2 regions of the Pseudarthrobacter sp. alpha12b genome follow, and region 2 is predicted to be linked to the other one. Evidence: riboswitches for the same ligand, from Rfam matches in the RefSeq annotation. Region 2 holds a riboswitch; the other holds the start of a gene.
What was found. A riboswitch is a leader RNA that binds a small molecule or an ion and turns the genes downstream of it on or off. The one in region 2 is predicted to bind glycine.
Positions count from the first base shown of each region.

Region 1: another riboswitch for glycine. It lies ahead of gcvP (aminomethyl-transferring glycine dehydrogenase); the one in region 2 lies ahead of ACTAQI_RS18775 (methylenetetrahydrofolate reductase).

Region 1 covers NZ_CP196746.1:4,472,838-4,488,639, forward strand. The annotation lists gene chvE (multiple monosaccharide ABC transporter substrate-binding protein) at 1-852, opposite strand, end outside; gene araB (ribulokinase) at 1,120-2,880, shown strand; gene ACTAQI_RS20770 (L-ribulose-5-phosphate 4-epimerase) at 2,877-3,593, shown strand; gene araA (L-arabinose isomerase) at 3,628-5,148, shown strand; partial or broken gene ACTAQI_RS20780 (hypothetical protein) at 5,141-5,206, shown strand; gene ACTAQI_RS20785 (LacI family DNA-binding transcriptional regulator) at 5,203-6,216, shown strand; gene ACTAQI_RS20790 (hypothetical protein) at 6,293-6,496, shown strand; gene ACTAQI_RS20795 (DUF4193 domain-containing protein) at 6,589-6,891, shown strand; gene ACTAQI_RS20800 (AMIN-like domain-containing (lipo)protein) at 7,051-7,596, shown strand; gene ACTAQI_RS20805 (APC family permease) at 7,671-9,227, opposite strand; gene ACTAQI_RS20810 (Dps family protein) at 9,449-9,928, shown strand; gene ACTAQI_RS20815 (MFS transporter) at 10,019-11,575, opposite strand; gene ACTAQI_RS20820 (TetR/AcrR family transcriptional regulator) at 11,660-12,196, shown strand; glycine riboswitch at 12,291-12,388, shown strand; gene gcvP (aminomethyl-transferring glycine dehydrogenase) at 12,579-15,437, shown strand; gene gcvT (glycine cleavage system aminomethyltransferase GcvT) at 15,450-15,802, shown strand, end outside.
Region 2 covers NZ_CP196746.1:4,061,660-4,077,461, forward strand. The annotation lists gene cycA (D-serine/D-alanine/glycine transporter) at 36-1,547, shown strand; gene purU (formyltetrahydrofolate deformylase) at 1,592-2,455, shown strand; glycine riboswitch at 2,550-2,649, shown strand; gene ACTAQI_RS18775 (methylenetetrahydrofolate reductase) at 2,802-3,638, shown strand; gene ACTAQI_RS18780 (hypothetical protein) at 3,763-4,566, shown strand; gene ACTAQI_RS18785 (LamB/YcsF family protein) at 4,550-5,299, shown strand; gene ACTAQI_RS18790 (DUF222 domain-containing protein) at 5,365-6,906, opposite strand; gene ACTAQI_RS18795 (IS3 family transposase) at 7,076-8,128, opposite strand; gene ACTAQI_RS18800 (hypothetical protein) at 8,086-8,541, opposite strand; gene ACTAQI_RS18805 (DUF445 domain-containing protein) at 8,660-10,021, opposite strand; gene ACTAQI_RS18810 (glycerophosphodiester phosphodiesterase) at 10,071-10,970, shown strand; gene ACTAQI_RS18815 (CoA transferase) at 10,979-12,373, shown strand; gene ACTAQI_RS18820 (DoxX family protein) at 12,577-13,011, shown strand; gene ACTAQI_RS18825 (AzlC family ABC transporter permease) at 13,008-13,811, shown strand; gene ACTAQI_RS18830 (AzlD domain-containing protein) at 13,808-14,119, shown strand; gene ACTAQI_RS18835 (hypothetical protein) at 14,233-14,490, shown strand; gene ACTAQI_RS18840 (hypothetical protein) at 14,574-15,017, shown strand; gene ACTAQI_RS18845 (hypothetical protein) at 15,102-15,326, opposite strand; gene ACTAQI_RS18850 (TetR/AcrR family transcriptional regulator) at 15,501-15,802, opposite strand, start outside.

The sequences.
Region 1 (15,802 bases), 410 kb from region 2:
GGTGACCACCGGCAGGGTGCCCTTGGCATAGCCGCCGGTACTGGTGAGGGCCGAGATGATGCCGATGGACAGGCCGTCGTACGGGGAAAGGACGCCGTTCAGCTTGGTGCCGGAGCTGTAGGCGGAGGTGATGATGTCCTCCATGCGCTTCTGCGCCACGGGAGCCTGCCAGCGAAGGATCGCGGCCTGCTCAAACTTGGTCTGGCCGCTGGGGACCTTCAGGGTGCCGGCATCCAGGTAGGGCTTGAGGGTGTCCATGGCGCCGGTCCAGAAGAAGTTGGCGTTGTTGTCGTCGGGGCTCCCGGCGAAAAGTTCGATGTTGAAGGGGCCCTTGCCGTCCACCTTCTTGCCGCTGGCATCTACGAGGCCCAGGCCGGTCAGCAGCGAGGTGGCCTGCTGGACGCCCACGGTGTAGTTGTCGAACGTGGTGTAGTAGTCAACGTTGGGCGTGCCGTTGATGAGGCGGTCGTAGGCGATGACCTTGACGTTCTGCTCCTTGGCCTTTGCCAGGACATCGGTCAGGGTGGTGCCGTCAATGGCGGCAACGATCAGGGCCTTGGCGCCCTTGGTCAGCATGTTTTCGATCTGCGACACCTGGGTGGGAATGTCGTCATTGGCGAACTGGAGGTCCGTCTTATAACCAAGGTCCTTCAGGGACTTCTCAACGTTGGCGCCGTCGGCAATCCAGCGTTCGGATGTCTGGGTAGGCATTGAGATGCCGACCAGCGAGTCGCTGGGCTTCGCCGCACTGCTGGATTCGCTGGCTCCGCCACGGGAGCCGCAACCGGTAGCCCCCACGGTCAGGGCGAGGACAAGGGCCACCGCGCCCATGAGTTTTTTGATTCTCACCATTATCTCCTTCCGCGGCAGCATTACCGCGAAGTGTTGTTGGACCGGGAAGCAACGGCGCTCCGGGTCCTGGCCACATTGTTGATGTGTCGGTTCAATATAGACTGATTTGTGAACGCTAACAAGAGTTCCGTGCCCGAAACCTCGAAAGTATTTCGACTTCGTTGACTTCTGCTTTGTTAGCGTTCACACTTGCTGCAGCACTTAGCTTGACCCTGACCCTACAAAAACCGGTATTGAGGCCCATGCCTCCCGGACGGAGGCAACCCCATGCCAGATGCGCTGTTCTCTTCCAGCTCCGAGCCCCGCCAGGACCACTTCGTCATTGGAGTGGACTACGGAACCCTTTCAGGCCGTGCCGTGGTGGTACGGGTCCGCGACGGCAAGGAGCTCGGCAGCGCCGTCCACGAGTATCCCCATGCGGTGGTGACCGATTCCCTGCCCAAAGACGTGGCGGGCGACGACGGTCCACGCCTCCCCGGGGAATGGGCGCTTCAGGTGCCTAACGACTACCGGGACGTCCTGCGCACCGCGGTCCCCGCCGCGGTGGCTGACGCGGGGATCGATCCGGCCGCCGTCGTCGGTATTGCCACGGACTTCACCGCCTGCACCATGGTGCCCGTCAAAGCCGATGGCACACCGTTGAACGAACTGCCCGGCTACGCCAACCGTCCGCACGCCTACGTGAAGCTGTGGCGCCACCACGCCGCCCAGGCGCAGGCCGACCGGATCAACCGGATTGCTGCCGAGCGGGGTGAAGACTGGCTTCCCCGTTACGGAGGACTGATCTCCTCCGAATGGGAGTTTGCCAAGGGACTGCAGCTGCTGGAAGAGGATCCGGAGGCCTACGCCGAAATGGACCACTGGGTGGAGGCAGCCGACTGGATCGTCTGGCAGCTCTGCGGCCAGTATGTACGCAACGCCTGCACCGCCGGCTATAAGGGCATCTACCAGGACGGGCGGTATCCCTCGGAGGATTTCCTGGCCGCCCTGAACCCGGATTTCAAGGATTTTGTCAGCACGAAGCTGGAGCACACCATCGGACGGCTGGGGGACGCCGCCGGCACCCTGACGGCGGAGGCGGCAGCCTGGACCGGGCTGCCGGAGGGCATCGCCGTGGCCGTGGGAAACGTTGACGCCCATGTCACGGCCCCGGCTGCCAAGGCAGTGGACTCCGGCCAGCTGGTGGCCATCATGGGCACCTCCACCTGCCACGTCATGAACGGCACGGAACTGCGGGAGGTGCCGGGAATGTGCGGGGCGGTGGACGGCGGCATCGTCCCGGGGCTGTGGGGCTACGAGGCCGGGCAGTCCGGCGTGGGGGACATCTTCGGCTGGTTCACCAAGTACGGCGTGCCGCCTGAATACCACCAGGCTGCCAAGGACGCGGGTTTGGGGATCCACGAATACCTCACCGAACTGGCCTCCCGGCAGGCCATCGGGGAGCACGGCCTGATCGCGCTCGACTGGCACTCGGGCAACCGCTCAGTCCTGGTGGACCACGAGCTCTCAGGCATCGTGGTGGGCCAGACCCTCGCCACCAGGCCCGAGGACACGTACCGTGCCCTGCTGGAAGCCACCGCGTTCGGGACACGCACCATCGTGGACGCCTTCCGTGACGCCGGCGTTCCGGTCAAGGAATTCATCGTGGCCGGCGGCCTGCTCAAGAACAAACTTTTGATGCAGATCTACGCGGACGCCACCGGCCTGCAGCTGTCCACCATTGGCTCGGAGCAGGGCCCGGCCCTGGGATCGGCCATCCATGCCGCCGTCGCTGCGGGTGAATACGCGGACATCCGCGAAGCTGCCCGGGCCATGGGCTCCGAACCCGGCGAGGTCTACACGCCGATCCCGGAAAACGCGGCCGCGTACGACGAACTGTTCCAGGAGTACAAGATCCTGCACGACTACTTTGGCCGTGGCAGCAATGACGTGATGCACCGGCTCAAGGCCATCCAGCGCAAAGCCGCCCGGACCGTCCTGCCCGGCGCCGGATCCGAGCCCGAAACAACCGTGGAGGTGTCCGCATGAGCACCGAAACCGGAATCCTGGAAACCATCGCCCGTGTCCGCCAGGAAGTGTGTGCGCTGCACGCCGAGCTGACCCGCTACGAACTGGTGGTGTGGACCGCGGGCAACGTCTCCGCCCGGGTGCCCGGCACCGACCTCATGGTCATCAAGCCCTCCGGCGTCTCCTACCAGGACCTGACTCCGGAGCAAATGATCGTGACCGACCTGCATGGCACGCCAGTCAGGGGCACCAACGTTGGGGGCGGCGGCACTGTGGATTGGGGCAACCCGCCGCTGTCGCCGTCGTCGGACACTGCCGCGCACGCCTACGTGTACCGCCACATGCCGGAGGTGGGCGGGGTGGTCCACACGCACTCCACCTACGCCACGGCCTGGGCCGCCCGGGGTGAGGCAATCCCGTGTGTGCTGACCATGATGGGGGACGAGTTCGGCGGCTCCATCCCGGTGGGCCCGTTCGCACTGATCGGCGACGACTCGATCGGCCACGGCATCGTGGAGACGCTGAAGAACTCCAATTCACCGGCGGTCCTGATGCAGAACCACGGCCCGTTCACCATCGGCAAGGATGCCAGGTCCGCCGTGAAGGCCGCCGTGATGTGCGAGGAAGTGGCGCGCACGGTGCATATCTCGAGGCAGCTGGGCGATCCGCTGCCCATCGACCAGGGCTCCATCGAATCCCTCTACGCCCGCTACCAGAACGTCTACGGCCAATAACCAGCGCCGTCACCTTAGCTTCCCAGGAGAATTTATGAGCACCGCAGCAAACACGTCCCTCGACGGCTACGAGGTCTGGTTCCTCACCGGCAGCCAGCACCTGTACGGGGAGGAAGTCCTCAAGCAGGTGGCGGCCCAGTCGCAGGAGATCGCCAACCAGCTCAACGCCAGTTCGGCCGTCCCGGTAAAGATCGTCTGGAAACCGGTCCTGACCGATTCGGATGCCATCCGCCGCACCGCGCTGGAGGCGAACTCGGATGATTCGGTCATCGGGGTGACGGCCTGGATGCACACGTTCAGCCCTGCCAAGATGTGGATCCAGGGCCTGGACCTGCTGCGGAAGCCCCTGCTGCACCTGCATACGCAGGCCAACCGGGACCTGCCGTGGGCGGACATCGACTTCGACTTCATGAACCTGAACCAGGCCGCTCACGGCGACCGCGAGTTCGGGTATATCCAGTCACGCCTGGGCATTGCCCGGAAGACCGTCGTCGGGCACGTCTCCAACCCCGAGGTGGCACGCCAGGTGGGGTCCTGGCAGCGCGCCGCCGCCGGCTGGGCCGCCGTCCGCAGCCTGAAGCTCACGCGCTTTGGCGACAATATGCGCAACGTGGCCGTCACCGAAGGCGACAAGACCGAGGCCGAGCTCCGCTTCGGCGTCGCAGTCAACACCTGGTCCGTCAACGAGCTTGCCGACGCCGTGCACGGTGCGGCGGAGACCGACGTCGACGCCCTGGTGGCCGAGTATGAGGGCCTTTATGATGTGGTGCCGGAGCTCCGCGCAGGCGCGGCCAGGCACGAATCGCTGCGGTACGGCGCCCGGATCGAGCTGGGCCTGCGCAGCTTCCTGGAGGGCAACGGCTCTGCGGCGTTCACCACGTCCTTCGAGGACCTGGGTGCCCTGCGCCAGCTTCCCGGCCTCGCCGTGCAGCGGCTGATGGCTGCCGGCTACGGCTTTGGCGCCGAAGGGGACTGGAAAACTGCCATCCTGGTCCGCGCCGCCAAGGTGATGGGCGCGGGCCTGCCGGGCGGCGCCTCCCTCATGGAGGACTACACCTACCACCTGGAGCCCGGCTCGGAGAAGATCCTGGGCGCCCACATGCTGGAGGTCTGCCCCTCCCTGACGGCCACCAAGCCGCGGCTGGAAATCCACCCGCTGGGCATCGGCGGCAAGGAAGATCCGGTCCGGCTGGTGTTCGACGCCGATGCCTCCCCGGGCGTCGTCGTCGCCCTGTCCGACATGCGGGACCGTTTCCGCCTGGTGGCCAACGCCGTCGACGTTGTTCCGCTGGACCAGCCGCTGCCCAACCTGCCCGTGGCCCGCGCACTGTGGGAGCCCAAACCGGACTTCGCCACCTCAGCCGCAGCCTGGCTAACCGCCGGCGCCGCCCACCACACCGTGCTTTCCACCCAAGTGGGCATGGATGTGTTCGAGGACTTCGCCGAGATCGCCAAGACGGAACTGCTCACCATCGACGAAGGCACCACCATCCGCCAGTTCAAGAAGGACCTGAACTGGAACGCCGCCTACTACAAACTGGCCGGCGGGATCTGATCCGGTGGCACGGCTGAGGTCCCGGCCCCGGCGGCTGCCAAGGACAAGAACCCCGTGACGGACGGCAGGCCATGCCGGCTGCCCAGGCTCGAGGACGTGGCGGAAATGGCCGGGGTCTCGCACCAGACCGTGTCACGGGTGGTCAACAACCACCCCAACGTGAGCCCCGGGACCCGCGGGAAGGTGGAAGCGGCGATTGCCGCTCTCGGCTACCGCCGCAACTCCGCTGCCCGCAGCCTTGTCACCCGGCGCTCGCAGACCATCGGAGTCCTGGCAAGCGAGCTCTCGCAGTACGGGCCTGCCAACACCCTGCTGGGGGTGGAACGCGCTGCACGGGACGCTGGGTACTTCGTCAGTGTGGCTGCGCTGCGGGAGGTTAACCGGGACGCGATCCTGGACGCCGTCCGGCACTTCCTGGACCAGTCGGTGGACGGACTCGTGGTGATCGTGCCGCACCTGGAGACGCTGGCCGCCCTGGCGGAACTGCCCATCGGAGTGCCGGTGGTGGCCGTGGGTCCCAACGGAAATGACACCGTGGGCGGCGTCAAGGTGGATCAGCGCCGCGGGGCCGAACTGGCCGTGGAACATCTGATAGGGCAGGGGCACGTCCGGATCGGGCACGTCGCGGGGCCGCAGGACTGGATTGACGCCGTGGCCCGCGCCGACGGCTGGCGGGCCACCCTGGATTCCGCCGGGCTCACGGCGGACCTGATCATCGAGGGCGACTGGAGCGCGGGCAGCGGCTATGAAATCGGGCGGAAGATTGCCGCCACGCGCCGTGCCACTGCCCTCTTTGTAGGCAACGACCAGATGGCCTTGGGGGTCCTGCGCGCCCTGACCGAGGCCGGCATCAGGGTGCCGCAGGACATGTCCGTGGTGGGCTTCGATGACCAGCCGGAGGCCGGCTACTTCAGCCCGCCGCTGACGGTGGTCCGGCAGGACTTTGAAGAACTGGGCCGGCGGTGCATCCACATGATGCTCACGGCGTTCGGCGGCGCGGAGGGACCGCGGACGCTGGTGGTGGAGCCGGAACTCGTCGTGCGCAGCAGTACGGCCCCGCCCGGCTGAGGAACCAGCACCGGATTTAATCAGGGGGAGACCCCGGCGAAACGTGGCCACAACAATCGCTGCGTAGGTTTCAGGCATGACGGCTACCCTGCTCGTCCGGCTCCGCGACTGGCTGCTGGACACCTTTACGTACGAATCCGAGTCAAGTGCCGCCGGCGCCATGGCTGACGCCACCCGGTGGGGTTGGCTTCCGGCGCTGAGCGGGGTGTCCATCGGAGCTCACCAGGCCCGCTCGGAGCACGCAGTAACTGCCCCTGGAAGCGGCGGGATGTCTGCTTAAGCACACTATTGCGCCGGTAGCGGGATAATGCCCTAAACTGCTTCACTGAGGTGCCTGAAATGGCGCTGCGCAGCAACGAAAGTGAACATGCTATGGCTACCGATTACGATGCTCCACGCAAGCAGGAAGAAGAGTCGCCCGCCGACTCTCTCGAGGCCCTCCAGGCATCACGGAGCGGCAACGCGCAGACCGCGGTTATCGATGTCGACGAGAACGACACCGCTGAAGGCATCGACCTGCCCGGCGCCGACCTGTCCAATGAGGAACTGACCGTCATCGTGGTTCCCGAACAGTCCGACGAGTTCACCTGCTCGTCGTGCTTCCTGGTCCGCCACCGGTCGCAGGTTGCCCGCGAAAAGGACGGCCTGAAGTATTGCCGCGACTGCGAAGGTTAAGGTTTTTCCCTTATTTTGCCGGCGCCGGCCACCTCCTTGAGGTGGCCGGCGCTGCTTTGTCCGCGGGCGCCGTTGTTATCAAAATGCTCACTCGTTTCCGGGTCCGAACACTCCTACGCTGGAGGCATCCGACGGCTTCTATTCGTGGATGGCACCGCAATGAAAAAGTTCTCCATCTGGCTCGCAGCCATCCTGCTGGCTGCGGGGCTGGGATTAGTGGGTCAAGCGCCTGCCTCGGCGGCGCCCTACTGTGGGCTCACCTGGGGCTCGCTCGCGAAAACCGGGCAGGGCGCCGGGCCGGCATCCGTCACCAACGTCCGGAGCGGTCAGCACTACTGCTTCGACCGGCTGGTGGTTGATCTCAACGGGCCTGCGGTCTCCTACACGGTGCAGTATGTACCGCGGATCGAGCAGGAGGGCTCGGGGGCCTTCATTCCGGTACGGGGCGGCGCGCGCCTGCACGTCAGCATCATGGCGCCTTCCTACGACCAGAACGGCAACCCCACTTACAGTCCTGCTGACCGGAATGAGCTGAGCAACGTGTCCGGCTACCAGACCTTCCGCCAAGTGGTCTCCGCCGGAAGCTTTGAAGGGTACACAAGCCTCGGCCTGGGCGTCCGCGCCCGCCTTCCGTTCCGGGTGTTCACCCTGGACGGCCCGGGCTCCGGCTCCCGCCTGGTGATCGACGTGGCGCACTACTGGTGAGCGGTCCGTCGTCGTGAACCACAAAAGGTGCCGTGCCCCTGGCTGGGGGCACGGCACCTTTGTGGACTGCGGACTTACTCCGGGACTACCAGGGCGGGGGTGTCCCGCTTGAGGGTTTCGCCCCGGAAGAAGCCCGGGTGGGTGCGGGACATGACCAGCATGACCACGGCGCCCAAAGCCAGGATGCCGACGCCCAGGATGAACACCAGGCCCACGCCGAAGACCTCGGAACCGCTGCCGAACTCCGGAGCCAGGCTGTCCAGAGCGGTCTGGACGAACACCACGAACAAGCCCACGCCGCCCACCACCGGGCACACCAGCCGGAACACGAAGTGGCGGACGCTGTTGAAGAGGCTGTGCCGGAAGTACCACGTGCAGGCCAGGGCCGTGAGGCCGTAGTAGAAGCAGATCATCAGGCCCAGGGCCAGGATGGTGTCATTCAGGACGTTCTCGCTGACCACATGCATTACTGCGTAGAACCCCGCGGACATCACGCCGGCGGCGATGGTGGCGAAGCCCGGCGTGGCGAACTTCCTGCTGATGCGGCTGAAGGGTTCCGGCAGGGCGCCGTAGTGCGCCATGGCCAGCAGGCTCCGGGACGGCGACATGAACGTTGACTGCAGGGATGCGGCGGAGCTGGAGAGCACGGCGAGGGACATCAGGATGGCGAAGGGGCCCATGATGGGGGAGGCCAGCGCGGTGAAGATGTTCTCGTGGTTTTCGGCGTTGTTCAGGCCGTTTCCGGTATCGCCGACGCCGGCGAACATCATGGTGGCGATGCTGACCAGGAGGTAGATGGCCAGGACAATGACGGCGGTCAGGGTGCCGGCCGCGCCGGCGGTCTTCTTGCCGTTGGCCGTCTCCTCGTTGACCGTGAGACAGACGTCCCAGCCCCAATACACGAAGATCGACAGGGAAATGCCGGCGGCGACCTGCCCGAACGTCTCGATCCTGGTGACGTCGAACCAGTCCCAGCTGAACGGAATGGCCGTTTCCGACGTGGACCAGTTGGCGAAGGCCATGGCCACGAACAGGCCCAGTACCAGCAGCTGGAAGCCCACCAGGCTGTACTGCACCATCTTGGTGGTGTGCAGGCCGCGGTAGCTGACCCAGACGGCCAGTGCCACGAAAACGAAGCAGGTGACCACGTTCAACGCTTTGTTGTCCGCAAGGTCTGCCAGTTCGGGGGAGCCGGTGAGCTGGGACAGGAAGAGGTAGAAGAAGTCGACGGCGACGCCCGCCAGGTTGGACAGCACGATGATGTTCGCTGCCAGCAGGCCCCACCCGCCCATCCAGCCGATCCAGGGCCCGAACGCCTTGGTCACCCACGTGAAGGTAGTGCCGCTGTCCGGGGAGTCGGCGTTGAGCTCCCGGTAGGCGAGCGAGACCAGGATCATGGGGATGAACCCGATCAGGAAGATGACTGGCAGCTGGAGTCCGGCTTCGTTGACGGTTGGACCCAGTGCGCTGGTGAGGGTGTAGGCGGGGGCGATGGTTGAAATGCCCAGGACGACGACGGCGAGGAGCCCGAGCTGCCCGCCCTTGAGCCCCTTGGCGCTGACACCGTCCGCGGCGGGCGCGTGGGCGTGGGGACCGGGTTTGGCGGTACTGGTGCGGATTGTCTCTGTCATGGCACCACTTTCTGGAAGGCTGTGAGATGGAGGTCACTATATGAATGGCGTTCATTTAGTATGGAGGCGCCGGACCTGTGATGCAAGACTCAATATGAATCACATTCTTTTATGACTCTTTTTGGGAATTAGTAAGCTCACTGAGAAATTTCCTCTGGCCCTGCCGGCATGCCCACCACGACTGGTAGCGTCTGCCGTATTGGACCAATTGAGGAGGATGCATGAAAGCTTCACCGACACTGACCAACAACCTGCAGGCTGTCCTGGCGGACCTGATCGAGCTCCACGTTCAGGGCAAGCAGGCGCACTGGAACATCGTGGGCACCAACTTCCGCGACCTTCACCTGCAGCTTGACGAGATCGTCGACGCCGCCCGCCAGTTCGCCGACGACACCGCCGAGCGCATGCGCGCCCTGCACGCGCTCCCGGATGGCCGCAGCTCCACTGTTGCCGAAACCACCAGCCTGGCCCAGTTCCCTGACGGGCTGATCAGCACCGCGGATGCCATTGAGCGGATTGTCGCAGCCATGGAGGCGGCCGTAGGCACCATGCGCAAAGTCCATGACGAAGTGGATGAGGAAGACCCCACCTCCGCGGACCTCCTCCACGAGTTCATCGCCCGCCTGGAGCAGTTCGCCTGGATGGTGCAGGCTGAAAACATGAAGCCCACCGCCAAGGTCACGGCCGCCGACTCCAAATAGCGGGCATGTCACCGGGGCGTCCGGCGCTGAGGGCAGCACCCTCGGCGCCGGACGCCTTTTTGCTGCAGGCACCGCATTGCCGAAGTGCGGCTAAGCCGCTTTTGGCACCTTTCGGAGGACGACGGCGGCGAGCACTGCCGCCGTCGCCATCAGTACCAGCCCAATTGCCGCAGTGATGTGGACGCCGGAGTCGAAAGCTGCCGCCGCGGCGTCCCTGACGGGCTGCGACAGGGGCGCGGGCAGGAGATTGGCCGCCTCGACGGCGCCGGCCAGCGTTTCCCCCGCGTTGTGCAGGGCGGATTCGGGCAGCATGCCGTTCAGTCCCGCGGGCAGCCGAAGGTTCTGCTGGTAGGACGCCGTCAGGATGGACCCCAGAACCGCGGTCCCCAGCAGCGAGCCAACCTCGTAGCCTGTCTCGGAAATCGCCGCTGCGGCCCCCGATTTCTCGGGCGGCGCCGAGCCGAGGATGAGGTCGTTGGAGATGGTTTCCGCCGTGCCCACCCCCAACGCCAGGACCAGGAGTGCCGCCAGCAGCAGCGAGGGTCCGGCGTCGTGGTTCCCGAAAGCCACCATGCTGTAGCCGGTGGCGCTGAAGGCCAGCCCCGCCGCCACTACGTACCCAGGACGGACCTTGCGGACCAGCGGCACCACCACCAGGCCGGCCACCACCGTGGCTGCCAGTGCCGGGATCATGGCAACACCCGCCGCGGACGGGGTCATTCCCCCAAGGAGCTGGAGGTGCTGGGCAAGGAACAGGATGAACCCGTTGAAGGAGAACAAGGCAAGGATGTTGGCGCTGATGGCCATGCTGAACACCCTGTTCCGGAACAGCGACATGTCCAGCAGTGGGTGCCGCAGCCGGTGCTGCCGCCGGACGAACGCCACTCCCATCAGCAGCCCAAAGAGTATGCTGCCCAGCCCCGCCGCGCCCGGTCCCTCGGTGGCCACCGCTTTGATGCCGTAGACCACGGGCACCATGACCAGCATGGAGAGCAGGATGCTCGGGACGTCCACCTTGCCCGGCGCGGGGTCCTTGGATTCCGGAATGAGGGCCGGCCCGAGCACCAGCAGGGGGACCATGAGTGGCACGGCGACGAGGAACACGGCACCCCACCAAAAGTGCTCCACCAGCCATCCGCCCAGGATTGGCCCCAAGGCGGCGCCGCCGGAGAAGCCGGCGGCCCAAATGGCCACAGCCAGCCTGCGGCGGTTGGGCTCAGGGAAGATGTTGCGGATCAGCGACAAAGTTGACGGCATCAGCATGGCGCCGAAGAAGCCCAGGGCCGCGCGGCCGGCAACCAGCCACTCCGGCGTGGGCGCAAAGGCCGTGGCGGCGGACAGTCCGGCGAAGCCCATGCTGCCAATCACCAGCAGCCGCCGCCGCCCAATCCGGTCGCCCAGGCTGCCCATGGACACCAGTAGTCCGGCCAGCACCAATGGATAGGCGTCAACGATCCACAGCAGCTGCAGGCCGGTAGGCTCCAGGGCGCGGGTGATGGCGGGCAGGGCAAAGGTCAGGGCGGTGTTGTCCACCGCCACCAACAGCACCGGAAACATCAGGATCCCCAGCGCAAGCCAGTCGCGCCACGGGCGGCGTGTAGCGGCGCTGTCCGCGTGGGCCGGTGTGTAGCGGATGGAAGTTGTCATGCAATAACTGTACCGTCTGGACGGTATAGTTTGAAACTCGAGCGCATTCCGGTTTCCCACCCGGTGAAGGGCATGATGGAAGGCATGCCCCGAAAGCCTGTAGCCCGTGACGCGGTCCTTGACGCCTTCGAGTCCCTGCTGATCGAAGTGGGGGAGCGCGCCGCAACCCTTGATGCCGTAGCCCGGAAGGCCGGGGTGTCCAAGGGTGGCCTCCTCTACCACTTTCCCAACAAGGAAGCCCTCATAGCGGTGCTGCTTGACCGGTTGGAGGGCCTGGCCCGGGAAGACGCCGACGCTATGGCTGCGGCTACTGAAGGCGCCGCTGCCTACTTCATCCGTTCCTCCGTCTGGGCTGACACTGCGCTGGACCGTGTCATCGTGGCCGCCACCAGGCTTGCCGAAGTGGCGCACGAAGAGACGCGGCGCCGGTTCGCAGCCATCCAGCAGCGATGGCTGGACGAGATTGCGGCCGATGTGGGGCCGGGCCTGGCCAAGGCGGTCCTCTACATGGGGGACGGGTTGTACTTCAACGCCATGTTGTCGGTGGGCCCTGCGCCGGAAGGGGGAGCGGCCGCCGACGTGGAGGAACTCCTGGCCGCTTTGGAGCGGCTCCGGAGGTAGTCCCGGCCATTTGCCGGGAGGGGCTGCGGCGTAGGACAATGGAGAGTTGTGAGGGCTGTCACCGGCCGTCATGATCCAACAAATGAATAGCCTTTGATCTGCGGCGGGAGAGTTCTGCCGGAAGTACAGGCAGGCGCCGTAGGAGCAAATCCTCCCCAGGAATCTCGCAGGCCCCCGTACCGCCGCGGCGAGGCACCTCTGGAAAGCAGCAGGCAGTTTCCTGCCTCCCTTTAGGGAGCGAAAAGACTGTTGTGCTCACCGACGGTGCAAGCGGGTCCTGCCCAGGCAGGCCACGCGGAAACTCTCAGGTCCAATACAGAGTGGGGAGGGACCCGAATAGCTGTGGCGTACCCTGCGCCGCCTGAATAATTGGAGTTCCTTCGTGTCGGTTACCCCAGCCTCCACCACCTTCGTAGACCGCCACATTGGCGCGCGCCGCCAGGACGACGTCGACACCATGCTCAAGGCCGTAGGCTACGACACGGTCGACTCCCTGGTTGACACCGCCGTTCCCAAGGTCATCCGCCAGGAAACCGCCCTCCGACTGCAGGATGCGCTCAGCGAGGTTGAAGTCCTCACCGAGCTGAGGAAGCTGGCCGCCAAGAACAAGACCGCCGTACAGATGATCGGCCAGGGCTACTACGACACCATCACCCCCGCCGTAATCCGCCGGAACATCCTGGAGGCCCCGGCCTGGTACACCGCGTACACCCCGTACCAGCCGGAAATTTCCCAGGGCCGGCTGGAGGCGCTGCTGAACTTCCAGACCATGGTCCAGGACCTGGTGGGGCTGCCCATTGCCAACGCATCGCTGCTGGATGAAGCCACCGCCGTGGCCGAGGCCGTGCTGTTGATGCGCCGCGCCAACAAGGCCAAGCCCGCCGCCGATGGCAAGACCGTCCTGGACATCGACGTGCTCCCGCAGACCATCGCCATCGTCAAGGGCCGCGCCGAGGCGCTCGGCTTCGAAGTTGAGGTCGCGGACCTGTCCAAGGGCCTGCCCGAGGGCGACATCAACGGCATCGTGCTCCAGCAGCCCGGCGCTTCCGGCCGGGTCTGGGACCAGTCCGGCGTCATCGCCGCTGCGAAGGAGCGTGGCGCACTGGTCACGGTGGCCGCTGACCTGCTGGCCCTGACCCTCATCACCCCTCCGGGCGAACAGGGCGCCGACATCGCCGTCGGTTCAGCCCAGCGCTTTGGTGTTCCGCTGTTCTTCGGCGGCCCGCACGCTGCCTACATGGCTGTCCGCAAGGGGCTGGAGCGCTCGCTTCCGGGGCGCCTGGTGGGCGTGTCCAAGGACGACGCCGGCGTTCCCGCCTACCGCCTGGCCCTGCAGACCCGCGAACAGCACATCCGCCGCGAAAAGGCCACCTCCAACATCTGCACCGCGCAGGCGCTGCTGGCCATCGTCGCCTCCATGTACGCGGCGTACCACGGCCCCGACGGGCTCAAGGCGATCGCCGCAACTGCACACGGCCACGCCCGTGCCCTGGCGACCTCGCTTGCCGCTGCCGGCGTTGAGGTCCTGCACAACAGCTTCTTCGATACCCTGACCGTCCGGGTCCCCGGACGGGCTGCAGGCATCATTGCCGACGCCGAGGCGCGGGGCATCAACCTCCGCAGCGTCGACGCCGACACCGTCGGCATCGCCCTCGATGAAACCACGACGCCGGTTATCGTCGCCCAGGTTGCCGACGTCTTTGGCGCCAAGGTTGCCGACAGCCGGGGTGAAGACCAGGGCTTCGGGCTGGAGGCCGCCGTCGAGCGTTCCTCCGACTACCTGCAGCACCCGGTGTTCAACACACACCGGTCCGAAACCCAGCTGCTGCGCTACATCCGCAAGCTTTCGGACCGTGACCTGGCCCTGGACCGCACCATGATCCCCCTGGGCTCATGCACCATGAAGCTGAACGCCACGGCCGAGATGGAGGCCATCTCCTGGCCGGAATTCGCCTCCATCCACCCGTTCGCACCGGACTCCCAGACCGAAGGCTGGCGTGAACTCATCGCCGACCTCGAGGCGGACCTGACCACGATCACTGGTTACGACCAGGTGTCCATCCAGCCGAACGCCGGTTCCCAGGGCGAACTCGCCGGACTCCTGGCGATCCGCGGCTACCACCACTCCCGCGGGGAGCAGCAGCGCAACGTCTGCCTGATCCCGGCCTCGGCCCACGGCACCAATGCCGCCTCCGCAGTGCTCGCCGGCATGAAAGTCGTGGTCGTGGCCACGGCTTCTGACGGCACGATCGACCACGATGACCTGACGGCCAAGATCGAGGCCAACAAGGACGTCCTGTCCTGCATCATGATCACCTACCCGTCCACCCACGGCGTGTACGACGGGGATGTCCGCGAGGTCTGCGATGCTGTGCATGCTGCCGGCGGCCAGGTCTACATCGACGGCGCCAACCTGAACGCCCTGGTGGGGCTGGCGCAGCCGGGCCAGTTCGGCGGGGATGTGTCCCACCTGAACCTGCACAAGACCTTCTGCATCCCGCACGGCGGCGGCGGACCCGGCGTCGGACCCGTGGCTGCCAAGGCCCACCTGGCACCGTTCATGCCGGGCGATGCGAACAAGGCCGCCCACGAGGACGGGCACGGGGTTGCGATTTCCGCGTCCCGCTTCGGTTCCGCGGGCGTGCTGCCGATTTCCTGGGCGTACGTGAAGCTTATGGGCGGTGAGGGCCTGACCGAAGCCACCAAGTCCGCGCTGCTGGCAGCGAACTACGTCGCGTCCCGCCTGAACGAGTACTTCCCGGTGCTCTACACCGGTGAAGGCGGGCTGGTGGCGCACGAGTGCATCCTGGACCTGCGCGAACTGACGGCCAGGACCGGGGTTACCGCCGAGGATGTGGCCAAGCGCCTCATCGACTTCGGCTTCCACGCACCCACCCTTTCGTTCCCGGTTGCGGGCACCCTCATGGTGGAGCCCACTGAGTCCGAGGACCTGGCCGAGATCGACCGGTTCATCGAGGCCATGATCACCATCCGCAAGGAAATCGACCAGGTGGCCAACGGCGACTTCTCTGTCCAGGACTCCCCGCTGCGCAACGCACCCCACACGGCAGCCGCCGTCGTCAGCTCTGACTGGGACCGCGCCTACCCGCGGGAGCAGGCGGCCTTCCCTGCCCATCACAAGCAGGACAAGTACTTCCCGCCGGTGGGCCGGATCGACGGTGCCGCCGGGGACCGGAACCTGATCTGCTCCTGCCCGCCCCTGGAAGACTTCGAAAACTAAGGACCGGCACCAATGACCGAGAAATACACCGCGCTTTACGACGAGCACAAAAAGCTTGGCGCTTCCTTCACGGACTTCGGCGGCTGGCAGATGCCGTTGAAGTACAGCTCCGAACTGGCCGAACACCACGCCGTCCGCAAGTCGGCCGGGCTGTTCGACCTCTCCCACATGGGCGAGGTCTGGGTGACCGGCCCGGATGCCGCCGCCTTCCTGGACTACGCCCTGGTGGGAAAGATCTCCGCCATGGCCGTGGGCAAGGCCAAGTACTCGCTGATCTGCAATGAGGAGGGCGGCATCATCGACGACCTCATCACCTACCGCCGCCCCGCCGCACAGGACGGTACAGACGTCTTCCTGGTGGTGCC
Region 2 (15,802 bases):
CACCCCGGGTGCCGCTCGAACGATGGAGTTCCTCAATGACGACCCATTCCCCGACGTCCCCCGGCGGCGGAGCCCCGCACCTGGAGCGGCAGCTCAGCAACCGCCACATCCAACTGATCGCCATCGGCGGTGCAATCGGCACCGGCCTGTTCATGGGCTCAGGCAAGACCATCTCGGCGGCCGGCCCCTCGGTGATCTTTGTGTACATGATCATCGGCTTCATGCTGTTCTTCGTCATGCGTGCCATGGGTGAACTGCTGCTCAGCAACCTCAACTACAAGTCCTTCAGCGACTTTGCCGCTGACCTGCTGGGTCCATGGGCCGGCTTCTTCACAGGCTGGACCTACTGGTTCTGCTGGGTCATCACCGGCATCGCCGATGTCATCGCCATCGCGGGCTACTCCAAAGAGCTGTGGCCCGGACTACCCCTCTGGATTCCCGGCCTGGCCACCGTGGCCATCCTGCTCCTGCTGAACCTCACCACCGTGAAGGCGTTCGGCGAAACGGAGTTCTGGTTCGCACTCATCAAGATCATTGCCATTGCCGCTCTGATCATCGTTGGCCTGTTCATGATCTTCACCGGTTTCCAGTCCGACGCCGGCCCTGCCACCTTCACCAACCTGTGGAGCCACGGCGGATTCTTCCCGAACGAGTTCATGGGCTTCGTGGCCGGCTTCCAGATCGCCGTTTTCGCCTTCGTGGGCATCGAACTGGTGGGCACCACCGCCGCCGAGGCCAAGAACCCGGAGCGGAACCTTCCCAAGGCCATCAACTCCATCCCCATCCGCGTGCTCCTCTTCTACGTGGGCGCCCTCATCATCCTGATGGCCGTCACCCCCTGGACTGAGTTCAGGGCCGGTCACAGCCCCTTCATCGCCATGTTCTCCCTGGCAGGCCTGGGCGCCGCGGCCACCGTGGTCAATCTCGTGGTGCTGAGCTCCGCGATGTCCTCCGCGAACTCCGGCATCTACTCGACGTCCCGCATGGTCTTCGGCCTTGCCCAGGAAGGCGACGCTCCCGACGTCTTTGGCAAACTGTCCCGGCGGAAGGTGCCCCAGAACGCACTGTTCCTCTCCTGCGTGCTGCTGCTGTCCGGCGTCGTCCTCATGTATGCGGGCCAGGACGTGGGCAAGGCCTTCGACATGGTGACCACTGTCTCCGCCGTCTGCTTCGTCTTTGTCTGGTCGATTATCCTGGCCAGCTACATCGCTTTCCGCCGCCGCCGGCCGCACCTGCATGAGGAATCGAAGTTCAAGATGCCCGGCGGTGTGGCCATGGTCTGGGTGGTCTTCGCGTTCTTCGCCTTCGTGATCTGGGCCCTGACCACGCAGCCTGACACCCTGGTGGCCCTGCTGGTCACCCCGGTGTGGTTCGTCCTGCTGGGCGCCGCGTGGTTCGTCCTCCGCCGCCGGCCCGCACACCAGGCCCGTTTCGCCGCGTTCCAGGCTGAACTGCAGGCGGACCAGGACTTCACTGACGCCGCTTCCGGCAGGGCGGCACGGCAGGATGCCTCCGCAGAAGCGCGCGAAGAGCGGGTCAAGCGGTGATCGGCACCGAGGTCCGCGCGGCGGGGGCCGGCCAGCTCCAGGCCATGCCGCACGAAACGGGCCGGGAATTCGTGCTGACGTTCCATTGCCCGGATGCCCTTGGCATTGTCCAGGCGGTGGCGGCATACCTGCTGGAACAGGAATGCTACATCGTGGACATCAAGCAGTTCGGCGACAGGGCTAGCGGCCGGTTCTTCATGCGAATCCACGTCACCTCTCGGGTTGAGCTGGACCTTGGCCGCCTCCGGGCGGGTTTCGGTCAGGTGGCCCAGGAGTGGCAGATGGACTGGCGGCTGGAACGCCACGGACGCAAGCAGCCCATCCTGGTGATGGTTTCCAAGTATGAGCATTGCCTCAACGACCTCCTGTTCCGCGCCCGCAGTGGTGAGTTGCCCGTGGAGATCGCCGCCGTGGTGTCCAATCACCCGGACCTGAAACCGCTTGCGGCGTGGCACGGTGTTCCGTTCCACCACATCCCCGTGACGCCGGAAACCAAGGCCGATGCCGAGGAGCGGCTGCTGGGCCTGGTGGACCACTACGCCGTGGAGTTGGTGGTGCTGGCCCGCTACATGCAGGTGCTCAGCGACGAGGCCACCACCCGCCTCAGTGGCAAGGCCATCAACATCCACCACTCGTTCCTGCCCAGCTTCAAGGGTGCCAAGCCCTACCACCAGGCCTACGAGCGGGGCGTCAAAACGGTGGGCGCCACAGCCCATTACGTCAACTCGGAGCTGGACGAGGGGCCCATCATCTCCCAGCAGGTCATCGAGGTGGACCACACGTACTCCGCCTCGGACCTGGTCACGGTTGGCCGCGACGCCGAATGCAAGGCGCTCACGAATGCCGTCCGCTGGCACGCTGAAGGGCGGATAGTCCTCTCCGGCAACCGGACGGTCATCCTGCGCTAGCTGCCGGCCCATCCACGCGGCCGGCGCCCGCACTCCCTCCAGCCGGGAGGGGCAGGTGCCGGCCGCCGTGGCACCAAATCTGAATACAGCCTTTCGAGCTGTGGCGGGAGAGTTCTCCCGGCCATCACCGGGCAGGCGCCGTAGGAGCAAATCCTCCCCAGGAATCTCTCAGGCCCATGTACCGTCACGGCGAGGCGACTCTGGAAAGCAGTGCTGCTCCGGCAGCACTCACCGACGGTGCAAGCAGGCCCTGATGGGTTTGCGGAATCTCTCAGGTCCAATACAGAGCGGGGAGGGGCCCGATCCATGCCGCGCCACCCGTGGCCGGCCAAACCTGGAGTTCCTCATGACGATTCAATCCCTCATGGCAACAGCCGCAGCATCGATTCGCGCGGAAGGACAGGCCGGCAAGTCCGGTGCGGTACTGCCTGTCCGGATGCAGGTCATTCCCTCGGAGGGTATTGCCGCCATCGTCCAGGCCGCCGTACCCGCTGGGACACAGCTGACGGTGACGTGCCTGCCCTGCCGGGGTGTGGGACCCACCATCCGGACGGCCATCGAGCTTGCCTACCTTGGCTTCGAGGTTGTCCCGCACCTGGCCGCACGAAGCATCGAAAGCCGTGAGCAACTGGCCGGCGTGCTCCGGAACTGCCACGACGCCGGCATCACCGAAGTGTTCGCCGTCGGCGGTGACGCGGGGGAGCCGGCCGGTCCCTATGACAGCAGCCTTCCATTGCTGGAGGACCTCGCGGAGGTTTCCGGCGGACGGATCCGGGCCGGGGTGGCGGGTTACCCCGAGGGGCACCCGGACCACAGTGAACTGCACATGCTCGATGCCCTGCTGGAAAAGCAGCATCTGGCATCGTCAGTGGTGACGCAACTGTGCTTTTCGGCCCCACGGATCCAGTGGTACGCCCAAACCCTGCGCCGGGAAGGGGTGCGCCTGCCTGTCTGGGCTGGGGTGCCCGGCGCTGTTCCGCGGGCCGAGTTGATTTCCCTTGCGACCAGGATCGGTGTGGGCCCATCCCTCAAACTGCTGAACCGCAGGGGCCCGCTTGGCCGCCGCCTGCTCCGGGGCGGCCACTACTCGCCCGAGTCCATCGTGGCGGAACTGAAGCGCGGCGGGGCAGTGGAAGGTATCCACCTTTACACGTTCAACAACCTGGCCGGTCCCGCCAGCTAGAAGGCCGGGGGCCGGGGTGGCAGGTGACGCGGATCGGAAAGTTCAGCATGCTTAGTGTTTGTCCACATAGGATGGATAAGCACGGCAGCCTACCCGCTGCAGGTCGATTTGAATGAAGGTGACCATGGCCAGGCGCAGCAATCCCGCAGTACGAATCGCACAGGAAACCGCCCACAACGCAATGTTCGATGCCGACGGCAAACCCAAGCCCGGTGTCCACAACATGCTGCTGAAGGCAGTGCAGATCCAGCGGCCCCTGGTGGTGGCCTACATCCGCCGGCTCCAGAAGAAGCATCCGCGGGCCACCGCCGCCCAGTTGGCCGCCATCGCAGAGCGTGACTACCTGCGCGCAGTGGCCGGTGGGGGCGCCCTCGTGGGAGCCACCGCCGTCGTCCCTGGTGTTGGAACCGTGGCGTCGCTGGGACTTTCCGCAGCCGCAACCGTCGGCTTCCTGGAGGCGACGGCCCTCTACGCGACCTCGCTGGCAGAGCTCCACGGCATCCGCCTCACCAATCCCGAGAAGGCCGGCACCATGGTCATGGCCATCATGCTTGGTGAGGAAGGCACCGCCCTGCTGGGAACGCTCAGCGGCCAGGCGGCCGGGGGCGCCAAGCCCGCCGACGTCTGGGGGAGCATGCTGTCCAAGTCCTCGATGCCTGGATTCGGCAGCGTCCGGAAGAGTATCCAGCACGCCTTCCTGAAGAACCTGCTCAAACGGCAGGGCACTGCGCTGTTCGGCCGGGCCCTCCCCTTCGGCATAGGGGCAGTTGTGGGCGGAGCCGGTAACCTCGTGATGGGCCGTGCCGTGGCGCAGAACGCCAGGGAGGCGTTCGGACCCATGCCGGACACCATTCCCGGGGAGCTGACCGCCGCTGCCGGGCCGGACAACCTGACCCTGGAAGGCAACACACTTGGATCTCAACGCTGATGTAGGCCAATCATTCGGCTCCTGGACCGCGGGAGGCGATCCGGCGATGTTTCAGCTGGCCACCAGCGTCAACGTAGCGTGCGGCCTCCACGCAGGCGATCCGGTCACCATGCTGGACAGCTGCCGGGCGGCTTACGAACTTGACGTCACCGTGGGTGCGCACCTTGGCTACCGCGATATGGCCGGATTTGGCCGGCGCTCGCTGGACATGAGTTTTGATGAGCTATTCGGCGACGTGCTGTACCAGCTGGGCGCGCTCGACGGCGTCGCACATGCCGTGGGTGCCTCGGTGGACTTCGTGAAGCCACACGGTGCGCTGTATGACACGCTGATCCATGATGCCGAGCAGGCCGCCGCCCTGGTTGCGGCCGTGAACGCCTACGATCCCGGACTTCCCATCCTGGGCTTCCCGGGCTCGGAGCTGCTGAAGCAGGCCAAGGAAGCCGGCCACCCCGTATTCACCGAGGCCTTCGCCGACCGCGCCTACTACGCCGACGGCACCCTGGTGCCGCTTTCCAGGGAAGACGCCATGCTGAACGACGTCGACACTATCGTTGAGCGGGCCGTTCGCCTGGCCACGAAAGGCGAAGTGGTGGCCATCGACGGGTCCATCGTCACCGTCCAGCCGGACTCCCTGCGACTGCAGGGCGGCAGCCCCGGCGCCGTGGAGACGGCGGCAAACATTCGGGCAGGTCTTGAAGCCGCAGGCGTGGAGCTGGAGGCCTTCGCATAGGACCCAGCCGTTTGCAAGCTGGATTGGCATACCCGTTGGCGTACCAACCGCGTGGCTGGCCGGCTTCACGGTGACAGGGCGTATGGCTCGGCGTGGAATTCGGCCCAGACTGGATCGTCGGCCGGCAGGTCGTTGAGGTCCACGTATCTGGCGTCGTCGGGTTCCCACTGCGGGAGGTCTTCGAGGTGCGCGTCAAGGCACCGGCATTCACGGGGCACGGCCCACTGCGGCCATTGCGGCCAGGTTCCTGGTGGCCAGGGGGTTGGTTCGGCATCCTGCTGTTCGGCGTTGTAGTGCCTGCCTGTTGGTGAGGTCCAGCCGGGTGGCTCATTCTTGTTGGCCGGGTCCGGTGTCCATCTGCCGTGATGTTTGAGCCGATGATGCTTAGGGCAGAGTTGAGCCAGGTTGCTGACGTTGGTGATGCCACCGTGTTGCCAGGCGGTGAGGTGGTCGGTGTCGTTGTCGGGGGTGCGGTTGGTGCAGCCGGGAAAGGTGCATTTGGCATCCCGCATCCTGATCCAGCGTTTGATGGTTTCGGTGAGCCGGTAGTTCTTCCTGCCGATTTCCAAGGGTGCCCCGTCACGGGGGTCGACCAGGACCCGGTAGAACGAGTCAGCCCCGTCCGCGACGAGCCTGCGTGCCATGGATGCCGGGATCGGGCCGAAACCATCCAATACGGCGGGTTCATCGGTCTGGCCGAGGAGGGAGAGCACGGGGACGGTGACCAGGACGTCCGCCCGCGGGGTGGGGACTTCGCTGAGTTCCTTGGCAGTTCCAGCGCCGAGGAGCAGGGAGGCGGCGATGTCGGGGCGGAGTTGGGTGAGGGTGCGCTCTTCGGTGGGGCCTTGGAGGCCTCGGGCGGTGGCGGTGGTCCGGTTCCAGATGGCGCAGGCGGTATCCCCGGGGAGGTAGAGGGAGACCCAGGCCATGCCGTCCCGGTCGGGGGTGTATTCCATCCGCCGGTCAGCCACCCCCTTGGCGTGCCGCTTCTCAATCGATTCCGGATGGTGGCGTTCCCGCCACCCACGGACCTTGGCCCGGAACCGGGAGGGTACGAGCTCACCGGGGGTGGCACCCCGGTGGGGGTTCGGCGCATCGGGGTCGAAGAAGTGCGCCACCAGAGAGGCCGCGCCGTCGGGGGAGAGGCCTTCGGTTTCGTCGGCGATGATCTTCGCGTGCTGCCAGGACAACACGCCGGCGGCCAGTGCGTCCATGACGGGTGGCAGGGAACAGACCCTGCGGGATTGGTCCGTGAACGCGCCCGCGGCCGCCGAACTGATGGTCAGGACCCCGGCGACCTCCTCCACCACCGACATCTGCGCGTAAGTGCGGTCTTGGATCGACGCGTCCGGCGGCGTCATGGCCTCCTGCAGTTCAACGGCTCGGACGGCCTGCCGGGACTTTAGCGCGGCGAGTTGAGCTTCCAGCCGGGCCATCAGCTCCAAGCCTTCAAGACACAGCTCATACCGCCGTTGCAACACATCCACACCGGCACCAACATGAGCCCCGGACGCCAGGAAAACGTCCTCTTTCTCCAGCGTACCCAGGGCAGCAACAGAGGCATGGACACCCTCCAAAGCCGCCCCAACACCACCGTCGATTCCCATACCGACATCATCCAACGAGGCACTGACATTTGAGCCCGCCCCCTGCCCAATCCGCCAGGCCGCCAACGCCACCCGCGGCCAAAGGTGCCTTGACCCTAAAAAGCGCGTGCCGCCGTCGTACGCGTTCCCGCTGCGCAGGTTCCTTCCCGCACCCCTAATACGGAATAAATCAAGCTGTCTGTGACAGTTTGGGTGTTTGGTTGGGTTGGTTGATCCAGGCTTCCCCGGGCGGTGCCGGAGTGACCGGGGGGCTGCGGAAGCGTTCGGGGTGTCGGCGGTAGTAGGCCTCGTGGGCGTGTTGGCGGTGGTTCCGGATGTCTGCTGCGCTGCCATCGTGCACTGAAGTGGGTGTGAACCAGTTCAGGCCACTGTGTAGGTGGTTGTTGTTGTAGTCATCGAAGAACCAGCGCGCAAAGTCTCTAGCTTGTTTGAGCGATTCGAAGCGCTCGGGGAATTCGAGTGAGTACTTCACGGTCTTGAAGAGGGATTCGATGTAGGGGTTGTCGTTGGAGACTCTCGGGCGGGAATGCGAAGGACGGATCCCCAAGGTGCGCAGCAGTTCCCATGTCCGGGCGGACCTCATGGGTCCTCCGTTGTCCGCGTGGAGCACTTTCGGGGCTGTCCTGGCAGCCAGGACTGCGCTGCGGATGAGGTCCTGGGCGAGTGCTGTGTCCTCGACCTGCTCGACTCGGTGGCCCATGACTTTCCGCGAGAAGACGTCAATGATGGTGTAGAGCTTGAGGTGTTGTCTGCCGGGTCCCCGAAGCATCGTGATGTCCCAGGACCATAGCTGGTTCGGCGCTGTGGCTTGGAGGACTGGTTTCGCGCGGGAGGTTGTTGCGGCGCCAGCGGATCTTCGGCGGCGTCGGTCCCCGTTCTGGCCATGCCGACGGACGATCCGGTGGGCAGATGCCATCGAGCAATAGATGTCCCCGGCATCAGCCATCCTCCTCACGGCTTGTGTGACGGAGAGCCCGGAATACTCCTCGTTGTTAATGGTTTGGAGCAGTTTCTCTTCGTCCTCGGGGCTGATCCTGTTCGGATAGGACCGGTCACGGTGTGCAACGACAACACCGGGGCGTTTGGTGCCTCTGCGATACCGGTACCAGGTCTCGTGGGAGAGCCCCAGCAGGCTGCAGGCCCTGCGGACTCCGTAGCCGACACCACTCAACGCGGTGATCACTCCGAGGAGGACGTCCCGTCGACGGGCTTCTTCAGCCACTCTGGCCGGCCTGGTTCCGGTTCGTCCAAGTGGGGATCTGTTGCTGCCGCGCTCCGGGCCATAGCGTCCAGGAGCGCGGCAGCTTTTCCCAGGATCTCCACCGCGGCCTCCGACTTCTCCAGCTTTTGCTTCAGCCGCTCGTTCTCTGTCCGAAGGTGTTTGAGTTCATCCCTGTCACGCGCTGTCATCCATGTCTTCCCCTCACCTGTCCCGGGTTGAACCCCCGGCGGCAGGAGCCGCCCTTCATCCCGGGCAGCAAGCCAATCACGGAAGGTCGCGGAGTGCACCTGAACCCGGCGGCAAAACTCGGACTTGGAACCCCAGTCCACGCACTTGTCGTATTCCAGCAACAAATCCCACTTCTGCTGGGCCGAGAACCGATGAAACTTTGTGGGACGAGTCGGAATTTCCATGGGCGTTCCTTCCCCGCCCCGAAGTGTCACACAACAGGCTGACACACAGGGAATACCCGGCGCGAAAAGGAATGTGCGCAGCGAAAAAATCTACCCGCAGCGAAAAGCCCCGAGCGAATCACCCAAAGATCAGCTGCGCCACCGTGAAGATCGCCAGCCCTGCCAGCGACCCCACCACCGTGCCGTTGATGCGGATGAACTGCAGGTCCTTGCCCACCTGGAGCTCGATCTTCTGCGAGGTTTCCTCGGCATCCCAGCGCGCCACCGTGTCCGTGATGACCCCGGCGATGTCCGAACGGTAGGTCCGGACCAGGTAACCCGCAGCGTCACCGATCCAGGCGTTGACCTTCCCGGCCAGTTCCGGATCCTGCACCAGGCGCGACCCAAAATCGCGCACCGCTGCCTTGAACTTGATGGTGAGTTCGCTGTCCGGATCGTCCACGGCACCCAGCAGTGCGTTCTTGACCGTGCCCCATGTCCGGGACGCGAGCTCGCGCACCTCGGGGTCGCCCAGGACCTGCGCCTTGATGTCCTCTGCACGCGCAATCATCGCGGGATCATGCTGCAGGTCCTGCGCAAGGTCGCTGAGGTACTTGTCGATCGACTGCCGAACCTGATGCCGGGGGTCCGCCTGGACGGCCCGCACAAACTTCAGGATTTCGAGGTAGACCTTGTCGCCCACCAGCCCGTCCACGAACTGCGGAACCCAGGTGGGGGAGCGGTCGGACACCAGGTGGGTGACCGTATCGTGGTTGTCGTCCACCCAGTCCGCCGCGCGGTCCACCAACAGGTCAACCAGCGTGTGATGGTGTCCGTCGTGGAAGATCCGCTCCGCCAGCCTGCCCACCGGAGGTCCCCACGGCGGTGTGAGCAGGTGCTTGCGCACCATGCCCTCGATGACGGCCTGGACGTCGTCGTCATTCAAAACCTTGAAGGCGCCGCGGATGACGGCAGCCCCCTCCTTGGCCACGCGGTCGGCGCCGCCGGGCGCCGCCAGCCACTCACCGGCGCGGCGGGCGATATTGACGCTCGCCAGCTTGTCCTGGACAACCTGCTCGGAGAGGAAATTGGTCTCCACGAACTCACCCAGGGAAGCACCGATCTGGTCTTTCCTGCGTGGAATGATGGCCGTGTGCGGAATCTTGATGCCCATGGGGTACTTGAACAGGGCCGTTACGGCGAACCAGTCGGCCAGCGCACCCACCATGCCGCCCTCAGCCGCCGCGCGCACGTACTGCAGCCACGGATATTCCTTCTGCAGCGCGAACGCAAAGACAAAAATCACTGCCATGGCAATCAGCAGGCTCAGCGCCAGCAGCTTCATCTTCCGCAGCGCTGCCGCCTTTTCGGCGTCGTCGGCACCGGGTTGGCGGCGTACGACGGCGGCTGCCGCCTCCGCGCCCAACCCCACCTGCTGCGCGGCTTCGGTGGGGGCTTCCTGCGTGGTTGGCCCAGTAGTTGCCTCAGAGTTCACCTGCATGTGCCAAGCCTAGCCCCGAAGGCGGGAGCCGGTCGGCTACCGTGTGTGCATGACAACTGACGAGTCAGTGATGCAGCGGCCGCTGGTCTTTGCCCACCGCGGTTCAAGCGGCGCCTATGCCGAACACACCCGGGCCGCCTACCTGCAGGCCCTGGCCGACGGGGCGGACGGGGTGGAGTGCGATGTCCACCTGACCCGGGACCAGCATCTTGTCCTGCTCCACGACGCCAACCTGGACCGCACCTCGGATGGGACCGGGCCGGTAGCCGACCGAACGCTCCGTGAGCTGCGCCAGTTGGATTTCTCGTCCTGGAAGGGAGTCCGCATCCCTGAAACCTACGGGGCGCGCTCGGAGCAGCTCCTCACCCTCCCGGAGCTGCTGGACATCCTGCGCGGGGCAGGTCGTCCCGTGAAACTGGCCATCGAGCTCAAGCATCCGAGTCCGTACCAGCTCAAGCTGGAGGACCGGGTCCTGGAGGTGCTCCGCAGCGAGTGCTGGGACCCGCAAAGCTCCACTGTGGACAACGTGGCCGTGACCTTCATGAGTTTCAGCCCGGATTCGGTCCGCCACCTGCTTCTTTCTGTCCCGCCCCAGTACATCTGCCAGCTCGTGGACGATCTCACCATCCACGAAATCCGCGGCGGGCTCGGCGTGGGGCCGATTACCGGGGGCGCTATCGCCAACCTGATGAAAGCCACCCAGCTGGAGGGCGAACGGATCCTGGACGACCGCGAGGTGGGCATGGCCGGGCCCGGCATCGAGTACGTCCGTGAGCGGCCGGACACCGTCCGCCGCTGGCTGGACTCCGGCCGCCGCTTCAGGGTGTGGACCGTGGACTCACCCGAGGATGTGGCGCTCTGCCGGGAGTTGGGCATCCAGGAGATCACCACCAACGTGCCGGCCCGTGTCCTTGACCAGCTCCACGTTGCCTCGCCGCAGGGAAAGTAGGGGGGGACATGGACGCCCCCGGCCCGTTTTCCCGGCCCCGGTGGTGGGCCGGTCCGCTCGACGTCGAAGGCCTGGCACTCCAGTCGGTGGAAGCAGCGGCGGATGCACTGAACCTGTACGCGGGTACGCCTGGCCGCTTCAGAACCACACCTGGGCTCACGGCGGCTGCCTTTGATTCCTTCGGACACCTGCTCATTGCGGGGCGCAAACCGCAGGGATTTGCGCCCCTGTCCGGCTTCCGGCGCACCGCCGACGGCTGGATCCGGCTGCACGCCAACTACCCGCACCACGAGCAACGGCTGCTGCAGGCGCTGGGTGCGTCCTCCGCGGCAGGGGCTGAACACGCCCTTCGTTCCATGGCGGCGTTCGAGGCTGAGGCGGCCATCCAGGGCCACGGCGGGATTGCTGCCGCCGTCAGAACCCGCGCGGAGTGGCTTGCCTCCGAGATGGGCCAGGCGGCGGGCGCGGGGTCCTGGGTCGCCGTGGAACACTCTGACGGCACCATGGCCGGGTTGGGGCTGCAGGACTTTGGGGCGGCAACGGCTGTGACAGGCGGCGGTGAGAGCCAGGGTAAGGGCAACGACGGCGGCACCGGCCTGCCGCTGGACGGGATTCGGGTCCTGGACCTGACGCGGGTGATCGCAGGGCCGGTCGCCACCCGCCTGCTGGCAGCGCTCGGAGCAGACGTTCTGCGGATCGACCCGCCCGCCTTTCCCGAGATCGAAGACCAGTTCGTGGACACCGCGTTTGGCAAGCGCAGCGCGGCAGCCGACCTGGGCCTCCCGGCAAACCAGCACCGCCTCAGGCAACTGCTGGCAGGCGCAGACGTCGTGGTAACCGGCTACCGGCACGGCGCCCTGGACCGCTTTGGGCTCAACCCGCGGGAACTGCTGGCAGCACATCCAAGACTGGTGGTGGTCACCCTCAACAGTTGGGGCGGCAGCGGGCCGTGGAGCGTCCTGCGCGGCTTTGACAGCATCGTCCAGGCCGCCAGCGGAATCGCGCACGTCTGCGGCAAAGAGGACGACGACGGCGGGTGGCGCCCCGGAGCCCTTCCGGTCCAGGCGCTGGACCACGCCACCGGGTACGGGGTGGCCGCGGCGGCCGTCCGCCTTCTGGCCGGGCGCCGCCACGGGGGCATGGGCGGCGCCGCCCACCTGTCGCTGGCGCGCACCTCCGAGGAACTGTTTTCCCTGTCGAATAACGCGGAAAGCGCGAGGAACACAGAAAGCCCGGACCGCAGAGAAAGCCCAGCGGAACTGCCCGCGCCCGAATACCGATTCAGGGATAGCAGCTACGGGGATCTCCGCTACGTCGGTCCGCCCCTGCTGGACGCGGGCCAGCCGCTGGACTATCAGTCCCCACCGCCGCCGTACGGAAGCTCGCCGCTCGCCTGGAGGTGAAGCCACGCGGAGCCGCCTTGCCATCGTCGCCTTGCCGCCGTCGCCTTTACCGCATTGGCTCAAACGCCGGTTTCTGGGCTCCGCTGTGGCTGTGATTGAGTGGTTCCATGTCTTTTCCCAGGTCCGTCCCCGCCGCTAAGGGCCTGTCCGCTTCGTGCCGATCCATTCAAGGCGCGGCCCTACAGCACCTGTCCGCAGCTGCCATGGGAGCCCTCCTGCTTGCCAGCGCCGGTAAGCATTTCAGGGACCCCGGCTTCTACCGCGACGTAGTCCCGGAATATCTATGCCGCCAGGATCCGACGACTGACACCACCCAAAGCACTGCATCCCAGCATCCTTTGGCCGTCCTGTCCAGGGACGAGTGGATCGCCGTGAGTGGCCTGCTGGAGCTGGCGGCCGCCGTCGGAATTCTCCTCCCGCCCACCCGCAGGCTGACAGCCACTGCCCTTACGGCGATGTTCACCGCGTTCCTGGCAGGGCACGTCGACGCGCTTGTGAGGGCGTACGGTCCGCAAGGGACGCCCCTCCGGCGGAAGATCCACGCCGCCCGGCTTCCACTCCAGGCGCCGCTGATCCTGTGGGCCTGGAGCCTGCGGAAACGGGCAGCGCCCGGCCGTAACCCGGGAGGCCGCGGGTGAAGCTGCTGGCCTCGCCAGCGGTCAGGGTGGGTATTTCCATCAGCATTGCCACTGGCCTTTACGGCGTGTCCTTCGGGGCGCTCGCGGTGACGTCCGGCCTCAACTTCTGGCAGACCATGGCCCTGAGCCTGCTCCTCTTCAGCGGCGGCTCGCAGTTCGCGTTCATTGGGGTTGTGGCAGGCGGAGGCTCGGGCCTCGCGGCCATGAGCGCTGCCACCCTCCTGGGCATGCGCAACGGCATCTACGGCATGCAGCTGAACGCGCTGCTGCGGCCCACCGGGTGGCGGAAGTTCATCGGCGCGCAGCTGACCATCGACGAATCCACTGCCACCAGCACGGGCCAGACGGACCCGGCTGAGCAGCGCCGTGGATTCTGGACCGCCGGGATCGGCGTCTACGTGTTGTGGAACCTCTTCACGGCGGTGGGGGCGCTCGCCGGGAGCGGGTTGGGTGACCCCAAGCAGTGGGGGCTTGACGGGGCCGCGGTCGCCGCCTTCCTGGCGCTGCTCTGGCCCCGGCTCAAAGGCAGGGAACCCATCGCCATCGCGGTGGTGTGTGCCGTGGCTACGGTAGTTGCTGTTCCCTTTGTGCCGGCGGGCGTGCCCATCCTGGTGGCCGCAGTAGTGGCGGCGCTGGTGGGCTGGTTCAGCCACGGCCGTCGTGACGAAGGCCTTGAGCCCGACGTCGAGCCATACGGCGCCCACGGCCCCGGCCACCACTCCGGCCATCGCCCGGGCCGGGACAGCCGTGGTGCGGGAACCGGGCACAGGGAAAGCGCCGATCCGGAGGCAGGCGCATGAGCCTGTGGATCTGGCTGCTCATTGCCTGCGGGCTTGCCTATGCATGGAAAATCGTGGGCTACTTTGTTCCTGCCAAGTTCCTTGAGGACCCGCGGGCATCACGCGTCGCAGGGACCATGACTATCGGCCTGCTTGCCTCGCTGACCGTGGTGAATGCGGCGGTGTCGGGCCAGGGGCTCGCTGCCGACGCCAGGCTGGGGGCGCTCGCCGCGGCAGCGATCGCCCTGGTTTTCCGGCCACCCTTCCTGGTGGTGGTCATCGCCGGAGCCGGCACTGCGGCGCTGTTGAGGTTTCTGGGCTGGAACTAATCCGGCAGCCCCGCGCACAACGGAGTGATTCACGTCACTTTACTGGGCCGGTGCCGGTTGTACTATGAGATCGGCTTATGCAGTTGGCCATGGATTCCCTATGAACGGTAACCATGGAAAATCAGCTGCATCCGGCAGGCGGTTTGGCGGGCAGGCTCCGCCAGAAGAACGCCCGACGGCGGGCGGGCCTCCCTGCCAAACGCTTCTTTAAGCGCTTTTCCGGACTTTCGGACGTACCGGAAGAGGACCTGGAACTTCTCTCCGAACGGCTTCGGGAAGCACTTGACCTTGATCCGTCGTCGTCCGTGCCTGCACTCCAGGCCCTGGTGCGCCGGGAAATCCGCAAGCGCGCAGACACGGGAACCCCCTAGGCGGCCAGCATTCCGGGCGCCATATGTGGTGCACTGGAAGAGAGGCAGCCCACACCCAGGCGGCCACCAAAGGAGGAATCGAGATGGACGAACAGTCACGGCCTGTCGAGCCGCAGGACGGCCAGGGCACCGAGGACACCGGCGAGAACGTCAGGGGAGAACAAGGCACGGGAGTGCCGGCAGCAGAGCAGACCGCAAAGTCGCGGGCCGCCTATCTTGACCCGCGCGGCTCGGAATCAACCCGGGAACTGCGCGACACTGCCAGGAGGCGCCGGGATGCGGAAGAGAAACTCCAGCAGCACCTGATGGAAGCGAAGGACCACGTGCCCAACGAGTTCCATGAACACCCGGGCCACGGTTATGAAGGACACGAACACGCAGGCCACGAGCAATTTGGTCATGAACACCCTGGTCCTGAAGACCTTGAGGCAACGCGCCAGGAGTCGCACCAGCCCGGCGAGGGGACTGAGAGCAACGCCCAAGGCGGGGACAGCGGGGCCGGGGAAACGACAGCCGACAAGCCCTGACGGCCGGCCGGTACCTGGCTGCCGGTCTGCACTGACCGGCAGCCAAGTGCCGGAGCAAAGCCAAGTGCCGGGGCAGGCGGTGGGCTAAGCTACCCCGTGGGCGGCGCCGTCAGGTGAGACTGCCCGGCGGCAACTTTCTTCGACGCCCATCTCATACCAAACCTGCGCGCCGAACTCGGGCTCTGGGGTGTCAAGGTTCTGGTACAGGGCATCAAGCAGTTCCAGCAGCTCCCCGGTTGCCAGGGTGGGGAGGACTTCCTCCGGCCCAAGGGGATCTGTGAGGTAGTGGAGAAGCTTTGAGTGGTTCATTGCAGTGCAACCGTCGTGTTGCGGACAGGCGCGAAGTGCATGGATCGCTCCAACGTGGAAGTGCCTGAGGCTGGCTGCCTAACCCCAACTTCGAGTGTATTGCACGTACCCACTGCTAACAACGGACTCGGCTGACAACGCAAACGCGGCAGTCAGCGTCGCGCCGCGGCAGGCCTACTCCGGCCGGCCGCCGGGCTGGACCGGCCCGGTGGTGAAGCCAGGGGCAGCCGGGACTGGCACGAACACGGGCAGCGGGCGCGACGGGCGGACCGTACGGATGGCATCCTCAACCAGGGCCAGCGGCCGGCGCCAGGCGTCAGAGCCCGGTTCCATGGTGTCCACCACGCCGATCAGCATGGCCAGCAGCCGGAACATATCGGTCATGGAGATGTCCGGGCGCAGGCTTCCCTGGCCTTGCCCGCGCGCCAGCAGGATGCTCATGGATTCCATCAGCGATCCTGTAATTCCGGTGAGGA